3 regions of the Mycolicibacterium tokaiense genome follow, and region 2 is predicted to be linked to each of the others. Evidence: predicted binding sites of a transcription regulator. Region 2 holds the regulator's gene; each other region holds the start of a gene.
What was found. Region 2 encodes LexA, which represses DNA repair genes until DNA is damaged. Its sites were predicted from a motif close to CGAACANNTGTTCG; they were not measured.
Positions count from the first base shown of each region.

Region 1: the regulator LexA is predicted to act here: its motif matches at 3,050-3,063, upstream of G6N58_RS24080 (HNH endonuclease signature motif containing protein).
Region 3: the regulator LexA is predicted to act here: its motif matches at 3,608-3,621, upstream of cofD (2-phospho-L-lactate transferase).

Region 1 covers NZ_AP022600.1:4,922,249-4,928,412, forward strand. Annotated here, with positions in the region: gene G6N58_RS24060 (SulP family inorganic anion transporter) at 1-140, shown strand, start outside; gene G6N58_RS24065 (amidohydrolase) at 184-1,839, shown strand; gene G6N58_RS24070 (sigma-70 family RNA polymerase sigma factor) at 1,861-2,502, opposite strand; gene G6N58_RS24075 (cupin domain-containing protein) at 2,547-2,882, opposite strand; gene G6N58_RS24080 (HNH endonuclease signature motif containing protein) at 3,068-4,471, shown strand; gene G6N58_RS24085 (tetratricopeptide repeat protein) at 4,576-6,164, shown strand, end outside.
Region 2 covers NZ_AP022600.1:4,265,813-4,271,976, reverse strand. Annotated here, with positions in the region: gene G6N58_RS20845 (alpha/beta fold hydrolase) at 1-297, shown strand, start outside; gene G6N58_RS20840 (PhzF family protein) at 353-1,057, shown strand; gene nrdR (transcriptional regulator NrdR) at 1,062-1,526, opposite strand; gene G6N58_RS20830 (LysM peptidoglycan-binding domain-containing protein) at 1,639-2,118, opposite strand; gene lexA (transcriptional repressor LexA) at 2,414-3,115, shown strand; gene G6N58_RS20820 (sunset domain-containing protein) at 3,149-5,542, opposite strand; gene G6N58_RS20815 (acyl-CoA dehydrogenase family protein) at 5,720-6,164, opposite strand, start outside.
Region 3 covers NZ_AP022600.1:3,597,549-3,603,712, forward strand. Annotated here, with positions in the region: gene manB (mannose-1-phosphate guanylyltransferase ManB) at 1-549, shown strand, start outside; gene G6N58_RS17510 (NUDIX hydrolase) at 531-1,076, opposite strand; gene G6N58_RS17515 (coenzyme F420-0:L-glutamate ligase) at 1,073-2,410, opposite strand; gene cofD (2-phospho-L-lactate transferase) at 2,407-3,402, opposite strand; gene G6N58_RS17525 (WhiB family transcriptional regulator) at 3,694-4,056, shown strand; gene G6N58_RS17530 (metallopeptidase family protein) at 4,073-4,495, opposite strand; gene G6N58_RS17535 (DUF3499 domain-containing protein) at 4,673-5,104, shown strand; gene G6N58_RS17540 (phosphomannomutase/phosphoglucomutase) at 5,261-6,164, shown strand, end outside.

The DNA.
Region 1 (6,164 bases), 660 kb from region 2:
CCCAGGTGGAGTGGGCGGCCAGCCCCGCGGTGTCACTGGGCTACCTGTTCTTCGCCGTGGTGTGCTTGATCTACCACGTCCTGCCGGGGTCCAAGGAGCCGGTGGTGGTCGACGAGTCGGATGTGGTGGCCGGGCACTGACCGTGGCGTGAACGTTTTGGCTCGCCGCGACGTTACACGCGGAATGAGCACCTCGACGGACCTTGTTGTCACCAATGCCCGCGTCTACACCTGCGATCCCGCATCGAGCTGGGCGGAGGCGATAGCCGTATCCGATGGCCTGATCACCGCGGTGGGGACCGCCGCGGACGTAGCTGAGCACGTCGGGGCCGACACCGTGGTGGTCGACGCGGGTGGGCGCATGGTCATGCCCGGTCTGGCCGACGTGCACACCCACCTCATGCTCGGTGGAAACGCGATGGCATGGGAACTGACCATGCCACCCAGCGCCACCCTCGAGGAGATACTCACCGCGGTGGAGGCACACGCGCGTACACTCGCCGCAGACGAGTGGATCGTGGGTGGAATCGTCGGCAGCCCCGTGCTGGATGAGCTTGCCTCCGGCGGGTACCTCGCGGCACTGGACAGGGCTGCCGGTGGGCGACCGGTGGTGCTGCGCGACGACTCGTATCACAACCGGTGGGTGAATTCGGTAGCTCTGGAGCGCATGGGCATTGATGAATCGACCCCTGCCCCGCCCACGGGAATCATCGGCAAGGACCGCAACGGACACCTGACCGGCCTGCTCTACGAGTCGGCCTCCGACCTGGCCGAGAACGCCGCCGCAGCAGCCATCGCCGATGCGGCCGGGCGTGATCGAGTGGCCATAGGGACTGCGATCTCGCTGATGAACTCCTTCGGGATCACGGCAATTCAGGATGCTGCGACTCTGGAGCCCTCGCTGCGCGCGCTGAGCGACCTCGACGACAAGGGTGAATTGACAGCGTGGGTGGTGGGCACGCTTCCGGCTCGGCCGTGGATGTCGGACAACATCGCAGGAAACGATCTGTACGTCGCTGCGCCTGCCTATCGCAGGAACCAGGTACGCCCCGACTTTGCGAAGTTCTTCCTGGACGGGGTCCCGATGACACGCACGTCGGCACTCCTGCAGCCGTACCTCTGCCATGGGCCTCACGAGGATCCAGCGGACGTGGGGCCGCTGTTCTGGTCCGACGACGAACTCCTGGATGCCCTCGAGCGTTGCCATGCGGCAGGACTGGGGGCAAAGTTCCACGCCACGGGTGACCGAGCCGTGCAACAGGCGCTCAACGCCGTTGAGATATTCCGAGAGCGCCATGGTGCCGGGCGGCTGTTCCACATCGCCCACGTGGCCTATATCGCACCCGCGGATCTGGCGCGGTTCGCCGCACTGGGAGTGGTCGCCGACGCGTCGCCGTACATCTGGTTCCCGACACCGTTTGCCGGCATCATCAACAGTCAGGTGCCGCCGGCGATCGTCGATCGATCCTGGCCGTTCCGGGATCTGCTCGATCACAGGGCCGTGCTGGCTGTCGGGTCCGACTGGCCCGTCGTTCCGAGCCCGAACCCGTGGATCGCCCTCGAGGCGCTAATCACCCGGGCCAATCCCGACCCTGACATCGACGGGCAGAGCAACCCGTCGGCCGCAATAACCCTGAGTGAGGCCATCTCAGTGCTCACCACGTCCGGCGCAGAAGCGATGGGCATGGGTGAGACCAACGGCGTCATCACACCCGGGCGATCTGCTGACTTCATCGTGCTGAACCACAACTTGTTCGACGTCGAGGCAACCGAGATCCACCGAACGACCGCGTTGCAGACCTATTTTCGAGGGCGGAGAGTCCACGGGACAGAACTGTGACTCGTGGGAAGGACGGGGCTGTCACCGATTCGACGCTGATAGGTCGTTGCGGAGCCGGCGCTTGGCACGGTGGAGGCGAGACGCCACTGTTCCCACCGGCACCCCCAAGATGCCGGCGATCTCCGTGTTCCGGTAGCCCTCGATGCAGGCGAAGTAGACGACACCACGAAGCTCGACTGGTAAGCGGAGCAGCGCCGAATGGGCTTCGCCGACCATCCGGCTCAGTGCCTCGGTCTCCGCCGATTGCTGACACTGGTCAATCCATCGAGAATCGACAGCCACCTGGACCTCGACGCCCTCCGCCGACATGCGCTCGACTGGTCGTCTCTGAGCTCGCCGGTGGTTGTCCAGCCATTTGTTGACCAGGATGCGATGCAGCCACGAGCGGATATTCGAGCCTTCGCGGAACGTCCCCAGGGACACATAGGCTCTCGCCATCGTTTCCTGCACCAGGTCTTCTGCATCAGGACGCTGACTGGTCAGCGCCAACGCATGCCGAAAGAGGTAGGACCTCAGGGGCAGGACATCACGGTCGTACTGCGCCTTATCGACAGTTTCGGCCGCCTCGAAACCCTCGTCCACCTCGGACGTCGTGGCCACAACAACGGGGACGGCGCCGTCGGTGCCGGTGATCTGATCATTCTCGATGTACCTGGACGCCACCGGTCGACGTGTCGACTGGATGCCGTTGCGTTACAGCGCCCGCATCACTCCGGTATGAACGCCACTTCGGTGCCCGGCGCCAGAACGACGTACATCCGGCGCCAGGGGTCGTCGCCGACCAGTTGCCACTGATGTCCGCTGCCCACGGTGTCCTCCGCCAGCAGGATGTCGCCGGGGTACAGCACAAACTGCTCGCCGTCGCGGGTGACGAACTGCAGTGTGCCGCTCAAGGTCACGACCAGTTGTCGCACCGGTGCGGTGTGCCAGGCCAGCTCTCCCCCGCCCGCGGTCTCCTCGACCGTGACGTGCGTCGTCGACATCGCTCCGGACACCAGGTCATCGTTGCGGCCCGGCTGCATGTCCAGACGCCCGACCTCCACGTGCGAGCCACCCTCTTGACCGGTCCACAATCGAACGCAACGAATCATGGTGGTGATGCTACTGAGCGCGTCGAGACTGCACGCTGAGCGCAGTCTCGATGACATGCGAAAACCCCTGCGTCACTTGGGTATCTGGCGTCACATTCCGAGCCTTTTTGTCGGTGGTTCGAACTAGTGTTCGAGGTATGGGAACGTCAGCTGTCGCCGATCGTGAGGCGATGCTGGCCGCCCTGGCCCAGATGGAAACCCTGCAAGCGCAGATGAACTCACTGTCCATCGACGCCTTCACCCCGCTGGAGTTGTTGGACCTGCAGCAGCGCCGCGAAACACTGGCCTGGCAACAACCCGTCCTCGACCACACGATCTACCAACGCCTGCGCGCCGAATGCACCCCCAAAGAACTCGGCGCCAGCAGCTACACCAAAGTCCTGGCCGCCCGCCTGCGGATCAGCGAAGCCGAAGCGTTCCGGCGCCTCAAGAACGCCGAACTGCTCGGCCCGCGCACCGCCCTGACCGGTGAGCCGATGCCCCCTGCCTTGCCGAACGTCGCCGCCGCCCAAGAGAAAGGCCAACTCGGGCCTGAGCATGTCAGCGAGATCAAGTCGTTCTTCCGCACCCTGCCCCAATCGGTGGACTTCCAGGCCCGCGAGGCCGCCGAAACCGACCTGGCCCGGCATGCGTGCACTCTCGGTGTCGACGGGTTCGCTGCTGTTGCGGACCGGTTGAAGTATCTGCTCGATCAGGACGGCACCTTCACCGACGCCGACCGCCAAGCCCGCCGCGGGCTGCGCCTGGGCAGGCAACGCCCCGACGGCACCGTCCCTTTCTCCGGCTACCTGACGCCGGAAGCTGCGGCGACCTGGGAAGCGGTGAAGGCCAAGCTGGCGGCCCCCGGCATGTGCAATCCCGCCGATGACACCCCCCAGGTCGACGGCGAACCCGACTCCGAGCACGCGGCCACAGACGCCCGCACCCAGAGCCAACGCGACCACGATGCGTTCCTGGCGGCGGGTCGCGCGGTCCTGGCCTCGGGTGATCTCGGCCAACACAAGGGCCTACCGGCCACGATCATCATCCGCACCGAACTCAAAGACCTGGAAAAAGCGGCCGGGCACGGACTCACCGCCGGCGGAACGTTGATTCCGATGCGCGACGTCATCCGCATGGCCTCCCACGCCTACCTCTGGCTGGCACTGTTCGACGGCAAGGGAGTGCCGCTGCACCTGGGGCGTACCCGCCGCACCGCCTCACCGGGACAACGCATCGTGCTGCTGGCCCAGCACCGCGGCTGCACCGCCCCAGGCTGCACCGCCGACGGCTACCACTCCGAGGTCCACCACGCGAACAAAGACTGGAAAGACGGCGGCAACACCGATGTCGAGGACATGACCTTGGCGTGCGGGCCGGACAACAGGATGGTCGAAACCACCGGCTGGACCACCCGCAACCGCCCCCAAGACGGGGTCACCGAATGGGTGCCGCCACCAGCCTTGGACTGCGGGCAATCCCGCACCAACCCCTACCACCACCCCGACCGCATCCTCGCCCCCGACGAACCCGACGACGACCCACCCGGCGACGACCCCTGAGCGCAGCGAAAGCCAATGAGCCGACGGACCCACCAGGGGCCGCCGGCCAGAGGTGCGCGCCGAGGCATGGCTGAACCGCACCGCGACGCCCTAGGGTATGCAGCATGACTACCGACACGGTGGACGCCGAACCCTATTACGACCTCGGTACGTATCACCGTCCTGTCGAAACCCCCTCGGCAGAAGCACAATTGTGGTTCGACCGCGGCCTCGTCTGGGCCTATGCATTCAACCACGACGAGGCCATCGCCTGTTTCGAAAAGGCACTCAGCCACGACCCGATGCTGGCGATCGCGCGCTGGGGCATCGCGTATGCGATCGGCCCCAATTACAACAAGGCCTGGGACGCCTTCGACCCTGTCGACATGGCCGTATCGCTGGCCCGTGCCCGGACCGAGCTCGAGCTCGCCGCAGAGGGTCGCGCCACACCCGCCGAACGCGGGCTGATCGACGCTCTGGCCGCCCGCTTCCCCACCGACGACCCGAACGATTCGACCGCGCTGTCGGCCGGCCACACGGCCTACGCCGACGCGATGCTGGAGCTCAGCGCTGCCCATCCCGCCGACATCGACATCCAGACGCTGGCCGCCGACGCCCTGGTGAATGTCACGGCGTGGGCGTTGTGGGACACCCGTACCGGTGAGCCCGCCCCCGGCTCCCGTGTGCTGGAGGCGACCCGCATCCTGGACGCCGCGCTGGCCACCGACGCCGGCAAGGCACATCCCGGGCTACTGCACATCTACCTCCACACCATGGAGATGTCCGCTCATCCGGAGGTCGCGCTGCCCGCCGCCGACCTGCTGCGCAATCTCGTGCCCGACGCCGGGCACCTGCAGCACATGCCCACCCACATCGACGTGCTGTGCGGCGACTACCGCACCTCGGTGGTGTCGAATCAGTCCGCGGTCCGCGCCGACCGCAAGTTCGTGGAAAACGAAGGGCCACTGAACTTCTACTCGCTGTACCGCGCCCATGATCTGCATTTTGTGGTGTACTCGGCGATGTTCAGCGGTCAGTTCGGCGTGGCACTCGCGGCCGCTGAGGAACTGGCGGGTCAGCTGACGCCGGAGTTGCTGTCCATTGCCTCGCCCCCGATGGCTGACTGGCTGGAGGCGTTCGTGCCGTTGCGGACCCACGTGCTGATCCGGTTCGGCCGCTGGGATGACCTGCTTTCCCAGGCACTGCCCGACGACACGGCGCTCTACTGCACCACTGCTGCCACCATCCACTACGGCCGCGGCGTCGCGTATGCCGCCACCGGTCAGACGGCGCAGGCCAGGGTGGAACGCGAGGCCTTCGAAGCCGCGTATGCCGGCATTCCGGAGAGCCGCTACCTGTTCAACAACACCAGCCGCGACATCCTCGACGTCGCGCGCGCCATGCTGGACGGCGAGATCGCCTACCGCGAGGGCAACCACGAGGTGGCGTTCGAAAGCCTGCGCAAGGCAATCGAATTGGATGATTCACTGCCCTACGACGAACCCTGGGGGTGGATGCAGCCCACCCGGCACGCCTACGGTGCGCTGCTGCTGGAGCAGGGCCGCGTGGCAGAAGCGGCCCAGGTGTACGAGGCCGATCTGGGGCTGGATCCCACGCTGGCGCGCTCCTGCCAGCACCCGAACAACCTGTGGAGCCTGCACGGCTATCACGAATGCCTGCAGAGGTTGGGCCGCACCGCGGAGGCTCAGATCAT
Region 2 (6,164 bases):
GGCGACCGCGATGTGGTGATCCCGGTCAGTCACGCACGGATGGCACACGCCGCGATGCCCGGCTCTGAGTTGGAGATCTTTGCCGGGTCAGGCCACTTTCCGTTCCACGACGACCCCGATCGTTTCGTCGAGGTGGTGCAGCGCTTCATCGACACCACCGAACCCGCCGAATACGACCAGGCTGCGCTACGCCAGCTGCTGCGCGACGGGGTGCGCGAGCGCTCCATCTCCGGCACCGTCGATACCAGGGTGGCCGTACTGGACGCGATGGGGCACGACGAGCGCAGCGCCACCTGACACCGTCGGCGGACTCGCTGAAAACACCCCCGCCTGCGCCACGTAGAGTCGGTACATGGGTATCGACGTGACTGTGCTGCGGGTGTTCACCGACGCTGCGGGCAATTACGGAAACCCCCTGGGAGTAGCGCTCGCCGATGCCGTACCCCCGGGGCAACGCCAGCAGCTGGCCAACGAATTGGGTTACAGCGAAACAATATTCGTCGATCCGCCGAAGGCGGACAGCAGTTCCGCCCACGTCCGGATCTACACGCCGGTCACCGAACTGCCCTTTGCCGGCCACCCGACCGTGGGCGCGGCGTGGTGGCTGCGCGAGCAGGGCACCGCGGTGCACACCCTGCAGGTGCCGGCCGGGGTGGTGCAGGTGACCTACGGTGTCGACACTGACGACGGGCTGACCGGAATCAGCGCTCGCGCCGAATGGGCACCTGAGTTCCTCATCCACCAGCTCGCGTCAGTCGAGGCGTTGGCCGACGCCGACCCCGCGGACTACTCCGATGACGTGGAGCACTATCTGTGGACATGGATCGACGAAGATGCCGGGGCGTTGAGGTCGCGAATGTTCGCCAACAACTTGGGAATCGCCGAGGACGAGGCCACCGGCGCTGCCGCGGTGCGGATCACCGAACATCTGAGCCGCGACCTGGACATCACGCAGGGCAAGGGATCTCAGATCCGAACCCGCTGGTCCCCCACCGGCTGGGTGCAGGTCGCAGGACGCGTGGTCGACGATGGCCCTCGCACGGTGCACCTGCCCTGACCGGTCAGCCGGACGCGGACACCCGGCGGTGCTCGCGCAGAGCGCGGATCTCCTGCTCGAAATCATCCGCCGACGAGAACGAGCGGTACACCGACGCGAATCGTAGGTAAGCAACCTCATCGAGGTCCCGCAGTGGGCCGAGGATGGCCAGACCGACCTCGTTGCTGGGAACCTCGGGCGACCCCGCCGCCCTGATGGTGTCCTCGACCTGCTGCGCCAACAGATTCAGGGCGTCGTCGTCGACCTGACGGCCCTGGCACGCCCGGCGCACTCCGCGCATCACCTTCTCGCGGGAGAAGGGCTCGGTGACACCGCTGCGCTTGACCACCGCCAGCACCGCCGTCTCGACGGTGGTGAACCGGCGTCCGCACTCCGGGCACGAGCGGCGCCTCCGAATGGCTTGACCCTCATCGGTTTCGCGGGAATCCACCACACGCGAATCCGGATGCCGGCAGAAAGGACAGTGCATTACCGCTCCTTCGCCGTATTCGACACGTGTTACCCCCGCCTCAGAGAGTACCTGCGCCGCGCACGCGCCAGCCACCGCCATGGCAGTGGCCGCAGCCATCAGACCCATGGTCTCAGCCGACGGGGGCGATCAGCGTCTGCCCGGCGTTCACCGCTGCGCCCTCGAGGCGGTTGAGCTCACGGATCTGCTGCACCGTCTCACCGATGGGGGCCTCCGGCGCGATGCGGGCGGCCACAGTCTGCAATGTCTCCCCGGACTGCACCTGCACGACGGCCAACTTGGCCGGCGCCGGTGCCGAGCCACCCTGGATGGCCTGGCCGAACTCCGCCACCGCACCTAGCCACACCGTGATCATGGCGGCCAGCAGAGCCAGACCGACCGTGGTGACCGGCGTGATGGCGCGGGCGCGGCGGTGTGGCGCCCGCGAGACGCGCACCCCGGTGCCGCGCTGCCGCAGCGCAGCACCGGACGGGCGGATCTCGGCAGGGCGCCGACGGGCCTGCTCACCGGCGGGGCGGTACCGCAGCGTGGTGGGATCACCGACGGGAGCGGGCTGGGGCAGACGCGGGGGCAGGGTCGAGGTGATGGTCATGGCGGATCCTTTCGAATGTGGGACGTGATGACGTGAGCGGCCGGGACGGGTGTGACGAGGGCGGTCGAGCTGGTCCATGTTCGCTCCTGTGTTCGAATTTACTCGATCACACGTTCGAAGGAAAAGCCTGAATCCGAACATGTGATCGATCTGTTGCCGAACGATAAACCGGCCCACCGACAAAAAAGTTCGCCTCATCCGCCTCAGCAGTCACGCCGGGATGCACGGCAGCGATCGGCGACACGCCTCGAACACATGTTTGATTCTGGTGGCTCTGGCGATTACATTCGGTGCCATGGGTGACAGCACGGACACAGGCTCAGACGCGCAGGACGGCTGGCGCGGCACTTCTCCAGACCCGTCGTTGACCGAACGGCAACGCACCATCCTCGAGGTCATCCGCACCTCGGTGACCACCAGGGGTTATCCCCCCAGCATCCGCGAGATCGGCGATGCGGTCGGTCTGACGTCCACCTCCTCGGTGGCGCATCAGCTGCGCACCCTGGAGCGCAAGGGCTACCTGCGGCGCGACCCCAACCGGCCCCGCGCCGTCGACGTCCGGGGAGCCGACGATGCGGCGGCGGCGGTCGTCACCGATGTGGCGGGTTCGGATGCGCTGCCGGAGCCCACGTTCGTCCCGGTGCTCGGCCGCATCGCCGCAGGTGGTCCCATCCTGGCCGAACAGGCCGTGGAGGACGTCTTCCCGCTCCCCCGCGAACTCGTGGGTGAGGGCTCGCTGTTTTTGCTCAAGGTCGTCGGCGAGTCGATGGTGGACGCTGCCATCTGCGACGGTGACTGGGTGGTGGTCCGACAACAGAACGTGGCCGACAACGGCGATATCGTCGCAGCGATGATCGACGGTGAAGCCACGGTGAAGACCTTCAAACGCACCAGCGGTCAGGTGTGGCTGATGCCCCACAACCCCGCGTTCGACCCGATTCCGGGCAACGATGCCGCGATCCTGGGCAAAGTCGTCACGGTCATCCGCAAGATCTGACCCGGCCTCGGCCGGGTCAGATCTTGCGGCCGATCACTCCGCTTTGGTGAACCCGTTGGCCTCGGCCAATTCCTCGCTGGCGAACCATATCTCGGCCACCGTCACCTCGTAGGAGTCCGAGCCTGGTGGGTGATAAGTACCGGTGCGCATGCTGCCTTTGACGGGATAGCCCTCGGGCGCCTCGTCGGGATCCTCCAGCGGAAGATGGATGGCCGGGGGTGCCGACGAGAAGCCCGTGGGGGAGGCCGCACCTGCGCCCAGTTCCTCGGGCTGCGCGTAATCCTGAGGGTCGTAGGCGGATTCGGCGCCGTGGTCCGATTCCGAATGGTCGTACCCCGGATGGCCGTAGTGCTCCGGCTGCGGGGTCTCCTCGACGGGCTCGGTGTAGTCGGACTCCGGGTAATCCGGGTAATCGGTCTGCCCATGGTCGTACTGCTGGTGCTCGCTCTGCTCATGGTCTCCGCCATAGGCCCGCGGATCGTGCTCGGCCAGGGGCCCGTCGGCAGGCGGTGGCGGGGCGCCGTACACCGGTGCGAACAACGAGTTCGACGCCGGCGGTTCGTAATCCGCGTCGGTCAACCACGGCGGCCGGGAGTCCTCGGCGGGCACGGCGGCGTGCCGGCCGGAGGGTGCGTCGGGATCGGACTGCACCCGGGTGGGCGCGGTATCCACATCGTCGGGATCCTGCTCGTCCACCTCGGCGTCGAGGTCGTCACCTTCGTGGGCGCCGTGATGGGTGAACAGCGCCGGCCCGCTCACCGGTTCAGCGCCGGATTCCGACGGGACGTCAGCGCCGGACCAGGGCGTCGCACCGGGCTCGCGTTTGGCCCAGGGCGGCTGCGCGGCGAGATACGCGGTGTCGTCGGAATCGTGGTCCGCGGGAGTCGACGGACCGCTGGTCTGCGCCGATGGTGCCGTGGCCCACAGGCCCCGGTCCGCGTCGTCGCGCGTGTCCCCCGAATCGGCGAGGCCACCCCGCTCGAACTCGCTCCGCTCGAACTCAGTCGGCTCGAACTCGCTCCGGTCATCACCGGGCATCGGACCGTAGCCACCCGTCTGATCAACCGCGGGGCCACCGGCGCCGCGGCGTCGCGCCACCAGGAAGCCGGCCAGCGCCAGCACCAACACCACCGCCACCCCGAGAATCGCCCACGGGTACCAGTTCTGCCCGCCGGACTCGGCGTCGGATTCGTCCTGCGCCGACGGCTGCGCCGAGGTGGCGCTGGGCGCGGGCTGCTGCGCCAACTCGAGACCCGAGAGCCGCTCGGCCAGCTCCGGGGGCTGGGTGCTGAACGTGTTGTTCGAGCTGTTGTAGGTGACCTGGCCACCGCTGAAGTTCTGCGTGATGGTGTCGTCGCCGGTCTGATCGGCGATCGGTACACCCAGATCACCGCCGCTGCCACCGAGTTCGTCCCACGCTGCTTTCATCGGGCCCCGGACGATCACCGCACCGTGTTCAGGTGTCCATACGATGGCCGGTTCGCCCTCGGCGCCGAACGTGCTGACGCGGCTGCCCGGGATGTCACCGTCGGCTTCGTTGGTGACGGGAAAACCGAGCTCCCCGGTGGGCCCGCCCGCCTCTTCGTACTTCTCCAGGATGGTGCCGCTGACGATGTGCGCGCCGGTGTCGGGCGAGTAGAAGATCTTGCCGCCGTTGAAGTCCTGGCCGGCCCCGCCGTCGCCCACTGCGTACTGGTCGCCGGTCTTGGCGCCCAACTGCCCGGTGGGGCCACCGGCCACCCGCCAGGCCACGTTGATCGCGCTGGTGGCGTCGTCGGGCAGCGGCAGATCCGCGAGCTGTCCGGCGAGTTCGGGCGGTGTGGTGGTGAACGTCTTGGCGGCGGTGTCGTAACTGATCTGTCCGCCGGCGAAGGTCTGGGAAATCGTTTCGCCGCTGTACGTTTCATCGCCGGTCGGGACACCGAGGGGCCCGGACGAGCCGCCCAGGCGGTCCCAGGCCGCGTTGATGATCCCGCGCACCACCCATGCCCCCGTCGCGGGGGTCCAGAAGATCACCGCACCCTCGGGCGAGTCGAACGTGACGTTGCGGCTCTCCGGCGCGCGGCCGGGACCCTCGTCGATGTTGGGGAAGCCCAGGCCGCTGTCGGCGGGCCCCCCGACGGCGCGGTACTTGTCCAGGATGGCGCCGAACATGGACCGGGCCCCGGTGCCCGGCGAGAAGAAGATCGCGCCGCTGGCGAAGTCCTGTCCGAAGCCCGCACCCGCCGGGTACACCCCGCCCACCTTGGGACCCAGCGGTGAGGTGTCGCCGCCGGCGGCCACCCAGGCCGCATCGATGGCGGCGACAGCATCTCCTTGAGGGTCGGCGTGCGCGACCGGAGCCGACGGCACCACGAAGGCAACTGCGGTACACATCACCGCCAGAACTCCGAAGGCCCATCGCAATGGGTTCCGCTGCGTTCTCATGCCCACTCCCCGCGTTTACCGGCCGGTGCCCGAAAAGCCAATTCCGTCAACTCACGGACAATAGCCGAGCACAATATGGCCATATCGCCGTCATTTCGACGACAATACCCACCTCATACCGAATTCACGTGCAGGCCGGATGCGTTTTGCGCGCATGATGTTGTGCTATTGGGGGGCTCAGACCCCGAGACTGCGACCCACGATCTCTTTCATGATCTCGGTGGTCCCGCCGTAGATGGTCTGCACGCGTGCATCGAGAAATGCGCGCGCGACGGTGTATTCACGCATGTAGCCGTAACCGCCGTGCAATTGCAGGCACCGGTCGACCAGACGCACCTGCGCTTCGGTGGTCCACCACTTGGCCATGGCGGCCTGTTCGGCGGTCAACTTCTCATCGAGGTGGAGCCGGATGAACTCGTCGACCATGATCCGCACCGCGGTGGCCTCGGTGGCCAGCTCGGCCAGGGTGAACCGGCTGTTCTGGAAGCTGCCGATCGGTTTGCCGAAAGCCTTGCGCTCCTTGGTGTATTGAATGGTCTCGTCGAGCACCGCCTCCATCGCTGCGGCTGCCATGACGGCGATGTTGAGCCGCTCCTGCGGCAGGTTCTGCATCAAATAGATG
Region 3 (6,164 bases), 670 kb from region 2:
TACGTGTTCAACCGCGAGATCATCGACCGCATCCCCACCGGCCGTGAGGTGTCGGTGGAGCGCGAGGTGTTCCCGCAGCTGCTCTCCGACGGGGTGAAGGTGTGCGGCTACGTCGACGCCACCTACTGGCGGGACATGGGTACGCCGGAGGACTTCGTGCGCGGTTCGGCCGACCTAGTGCGCGGACTGGCGCCCTCGCCGGCGCTGCACGGCCACCGCGGTGAGTCGCTGGTGCACGACGGGGCCTCGGTCGCGCCGGGCGCAGTGCTGATCGGCGGGACCGTGATCGGCCGGGGTGCCGAGATCGGGGCGGGCGTGCGGCTGGACGGCGCGGTGATCTTCGACGGTGTCCGGGTGGAAGCCGGGTGTGTGATCGAGCGGTCGATCGTCGGGCACGGCGCGCACATCGGCCCGCGGTCGCTGATCCGCGACGGAGTGATCGGTGATGGCGCCAGCATCGGGGCCCGGTGTGAGTTGCTGCGTGGCGCGCGGGTGTGGCCGGGTGTCGTCCTGCCCGACCACGGCATCCGCTATTCCAGCGATCTGTGAGCCACGGCGGCGGCCACCAGCGCGTGTACCGCGTGGTCGGTGTCCGCGGGTAGGTCGTCGACCGGCCACCACCGCAGGTCCAGCGATTCGTCGCTGATGCGGATCTGCGCGTGTGCCGGCGCGCTCGCGGCGAACTGCAGATCCAGGTGCCGGGTGGGCCGGCCCAGCGAACACGTCAGCGCGTGCACGTCGACGGCGGCCAGCCCGCCGAGCTGCAGGTCCGCGATGCCCGACTCCTCGGTGGCCTCCCGTAGTGCGGCCGCCCGGATGTGGTTGTCGCCGGGTTCGCAATGCCCGCCGAGTTGGACCCACCGGCCCAGCCGCGGGTGCAGCGTCAGCAACACCCGGGTGCCCTCTGCATCGAGCACCGCCACCGACGCCGTGATGTGGCCTGGCTCGCAGCTGCGCTGACAGGCATCCGGGCGCGCCAGGACGAATCCGAGCACCGCTTCCCGCAGGGCGTCCTGCTCGGGACCCGGTGCGGCCCAGTCGCGCAGCGTGTCGACGACGGAGTCGCGCAGCGTCATCGACGCACCAGCAAACCGTCCGCGACTGCCGGGTCCCGCGGGCCCTGCTGCTGGACCGGATAGCCGATGGCGATGGCGCCCATCGGGTTCCAATCCTCGGGCAGCTCCAGCTGGGCGCGTACCAGATCCGCGGCGAAGATGGTGGACCCGATCCAGCAGCTGCCCACCTCCCGTACCGCCAGCGCCACCAGCAGGGCCTGGACGGCGGCGCCGGCGGCCACCGTGAACATGGTGCGTTCGGCGGCGGTGCGGGTGTCGTCAGGGTAGTGGTGCGCGCCGTCGGGCACCATGAACGGGATGACGACCTCGGGGGCGTCGTACAGTATCTGGCCGCGGGCCACCCTGCGCTCGACGGCGTCGGTGGGCCTGCCGTCGCGGGAAAGGTCTTCGCGCCAGCGTTGTTTCATCGCATCGAGCAGTGGCGTGCGGCTCTCGGGGGTGAGCCAGACGAAGCGCACCGGCCGCGTGTGATGGGGAGCGGGGGCGGTGAGCGCCTCGGCGACGGCCTCTTCGATGAGGGCATGGTCCACCGGCTGGTCGCTGAACTGGCGCACGGACCGCCGCAGCAGCTGCGCCTGTCTGCGGCCCAGGTCGATGGATTCCGCTGTGCCGAGCCAGAACAGGTCGTCTTCGCCGGGGCGCAGCAGATCCCGGCCCGTGGAACCGTCGTCGCGCAGGTGCAGTCCGCGCACCACCGCCACCGGAATTCCGGTCAGCTTTCCCTTCACCAGGTCGGCGGCCGCGGCGATCTCGTCGGCCACCGCCACCTCGGTGACCACCAACTCATTGCCGTGCCGGTCGACTGCCCCGGCGTAGCCGTGCAACACCGGCAGGCCCGCGGCGCCGATGGCCTGGTCGATCTGGCCGCTGCGCCAGGCGCGTCCCATGGTGTCGGTGATGACCACGGCGATCTCGACACCGAGCCGCTCCGCCAGCCCGGTGCGCAGCGCAGCTGCGCTACCGTCGGGATCCACCGGCAACAGCGCCAATTCGGTGGTCCCGATGTTGGAACCGTCGACCCCGGCGGCCGCCTGGATCAGGCCGATGGCGTTCTCGGTGATCAGGGTACGGCCCTTGCGGGCCAGCACCCGCACGGCCTCCTCGTCGATCAGTTTGCGCCGCAGGGTATCTCGTTCCTCGGGATCGGCGGGCGCAGCGACGATGCGGCCCTCGCACTTCGACAGCACCTTGCTGGTCACCACCAGCACGTCGCCGTCACGCAACCACGGCGCGGCGTCGGCCAGCACGCCTGTGAGGTCGTCGCCGGGGCGGAATTCCGGAAGGCCTGTGACGGGCAGGATCTCGATGGCCGCGGCCGCGCCGTGTTCGGTCACAGCTGCACCCCCGCCAGTTCCGCACCGGCGCGCACCATCTGTGCGGTGGCCTCCGGAGAGGTCATCAGCAGGGGGACCGACCGCACTGCCACCCCGTCGATGTCGGCGCTGTCCTGCTCGGAGATCAGCCACGCGTCCAGGATGCCGGTGCCGGAACGGGCGCCGTGATAGCGCCCGACCGCCTCGGAGGTGGACTCCACCCCGATGACGGTCAGGCACTCGTCGGCCATGCCGCGCAACGGTTTCCCGCCGATGATGGGGGAGTAGCCGACCACCGGCGCCGCGGTGGAACGCAGCGCACCGCGGACGCCGGGGATGGCCAGGATGGACCCGATGCTCACCACCGGATTCGACGGTGCCAGGAACACGATGTCGGCCTCGGCTATGGCGTCGGCCACATCGGGGGTCGCGGTTGCTTTTTCGGCACCCACGTAGGCGAAGCTGTGCGTCGTCACCTTGGCCCGGTACCGCACCCACCACTCCTGGAAGTGAATGGCCCGGCGCTCGCCGGTGTCGGGATCGGTGATGACGACGTGGGTCTCGCTGCGGTCGTCGCTGGCGGGCAGCAGCCGGGCGCCGGGCCGCCAGCGCGCACAGAGGGCCTCGGTGACCTGAGTCAGCGGGTACCCGGCCCGCAGCATCTGGCTGCGCACCAGATGGGTGGCCAGATCGCGATCGCCGAGCCCGAACCAGTCCGGTTGCACGCCGTAGGCGGCGAGTTCTTCCTTGGCGTGCCACGTTTCGTTGCGGTGACCCCAGCCGCGTTCGGGGTCGATGCCGCCACCGAGGGTGTACATGCAGGTGTCGAGGTCCGGGCAGATGCGTACCCCGTGCATCCAGGCGTCGTCGCCGACGTTGACGACAGCCGTCAACTCGTGCTCTACCTCAGCTTGACCCTCAGGGGCCGCGAACTGGCCGAGCCCCAGCAATTTCTGAACGCCCAGCAGGAATCTCGCGCCGCCGACGCCGCCGACCAAAACGGTGACCTTCACAACGAACGACACTAGGCGTTGTTGCGGGTCGGGGTCTCAGCACGGTCACGGTGACGACACGCCCATGCACCGACTCGCGGAAATGTCGGTCTCGAATGGTATGAAATTCCGTTCTACGGCTTGACCTCACCAGCTAACCCGTGTCTAATCACATCAGTGTCATTTCCCGGTTGGCCGGCCGGTTCCGGTGTCGCAGACCGAGATTCGATCACCTGTTCGAATAGCATGGCTGCGTATCAATAGTGGGCGACATTCCTGGATCGACTAGCAGAACTGTGAGGAGGCGGAAACATGTCCTATCAGCACCTGATCGGAGCTATGGGCAGTATCCCGCGCACCAGTACGGAACCGGCAACAGAGGGGGAGAGCGAGCTGGGAGGGCGGCCGCATCTGAGCCTCGTGCCCGATCGGTTCGAGTCCGAACTCGAGCCTGCCGACGACCAGTGGCAGGAACGTGCCCTGTGCGCGCAAACCGACCCGGAGGCGTTCTTCCCCGAGAAGGGTGGGTCCACCCGGGAGGCCAAGCGCATCTGCCTGGGCTGTGATGTGAAGAACGAATGCCTCGAGTACGCCCTGGCCAACGACGAGCGGTTCGGGATCTGGGGCGGTCTGTCCGAGCGTGAACGACGCCGCATCAAGCGCGGCATCATCTAGCCGGACCCACCGGTCCTCACTCGTCGTCGAGCGTGGGGTCGATCACCGAGGGCTCCACGCCCAGGTAGGTGGCCACCTGCGCCACCAGAATGTCGTGAAGTAACTCAGTCAGTTCTCCGGTGTCCTTCGCCCGCCGTTCGATGGGCTTGCGAAACAGCACTATTCGCGCCCGGGTGTTTTGTCCCCGGACGTCCACCCCTGCGGGTATGAGTCTGGCCAACGCCACCGGCCCGTCCGCGACCACCTCCGGCGGGAACTGCACGTTTTCCGGATCCCGCGCCGCGATCCGCGGAATCTCGTCCACGGCCACGTCCAGCGCAGTCACCCGGTCGGTGAACCGGCGTTCGATCGGTTCGTAGGCCTCCAGTACCGCCATGTCGAAGCGCTCTGCCCGGCTGCGCCATCCCGGCACATCGGGCGGCAGCAGCGGTCCCCGGATGTTGCGACCGTGGCGGGTGGACCAACGCCCCCCCGATGGTCGGTGCCGTGAGCTGCCGGAGTCTGCCACCGGCCGATCGTAACGGTCCGGCATACCCAGGTAACGGTTCAGTAGTGGCAGCCCCGGGTGCGCGTGTCCGCCCCAGCCCGGGCGTGCCCGCGCGATAGCCTCACGGGCGTGAATGTTCCCCGTCGCTGCTGCAGGCCTGGGTGCCCTCACTACGCCGTGGCGACGCTGACGTTCGTGTACTCGGACTCGACGGCAGTGGTGGGCCCGCTCGCCACGGTTCGTGAGCCGCACTCATGGGATCTGTGCGTGACGCATGCCGGGCGGATCACCGCGCCCCGCGGCTGGGAGTTGGTACGCCACGCCGGACCCCTGCCGTCGCACCCCGACGAGGATGATCTGTCGGCTCTGGCCGACGCCGTTCGGGAAGGCCGCGGCGGTGTGCCGACGGGCCCACCCATGCACGGCTTCTCCGACCCAGGTCCTCATCCCGGGGCGGCCGCCGCCCCGGCGAGCAGTGTGCTGGCGTCGGCGGGCCAGCGTCCGGCCGGCGCCGGACGCAGGCGGGGTCACCTGCGTGTGCTGCCGGATCCTTCCGACTGAGTTCTGGATTCATCTCGCGTCAGGGTTCGCCGGACCGGGTTCAGCCACGCGGAGCCAGCGCCGCGGACCGGAGTTGGCCACTAAATCGCGGGCCTGTTACGGCTAGGCTGGTACCGGCAACCACGTCACACCCACGCAGTAGTCAGGAGTCCGGACATGTCTCGATCCGCTGATGCGGTTGCCCGTGTGATCAAGGCATACGACGTCCGCGGTCTGGTGGGCTCCGAGATCGACGAGCAGTTCGTCGGTGAGGTCGGCGCAGCCTTTGCGCGGCTGGTGCGCGCGGACAGCACCCGCGTGGTGATCGGGCACGACATGAGGGAGAGCTCGCCGGCGCTGGCGGCGGCGTTCGCCTCCGGTGTCACCGGCCAGGGACTCGACGTCGTCCGGATCGGACTGGCCTCCACCGACCAGCTCTACTTTGCCTCGGGATTGCTGGACTGCCCGGGCGCCATGTTCACCGCCAGCCACAACCCCGCCGCCTACAACGGCATCAAACTCTGCCGAGCCGGCGCCAAGCCGGTGGGTCGGGATACGGGTCTGGCGACCATCAGCGACGAGGTGGTGGCCGGTGTCCCGGCCTTCGACGGCCCAGCCGGCTCGGTGACCGACCAGGACGTGCTGGCCGACTACGGGACTTTTCTGCGGAGTCTGGTCGATGTGAGTGCATTGCGCCCGTTGCGTGTCGCCGTTGATGCCGGCAACGGGATGGCCGGGCACACCGCCCCCGAGGTACTGGGTCAGATCGGTTCTCTGACAGTGCTTCCGTTGTACTTCGAGCTGGACGGCTCATTCCCCAATCACGAAGCCAATCCGCTGGACCCGGCGAACCTGGTGGACCTGCAACGGTTCGTCATCGAGTCGAACGCCGACATCGGGCTGGCCTTCGACGGCGACGCCGACCGGTGCTTCGTCGTCGACGAACGCGGACAGGCGGTTTCACCGTCCTCGGTGACCGCGCTGGTGGCGGCCCGCGAGCTCGGTCGCGAGATCGGTGCCACGGTCATCCACAATCTGATCACCTCGCGGGCCGTCCCGGAATTGGTGATCGAGCGCGGCG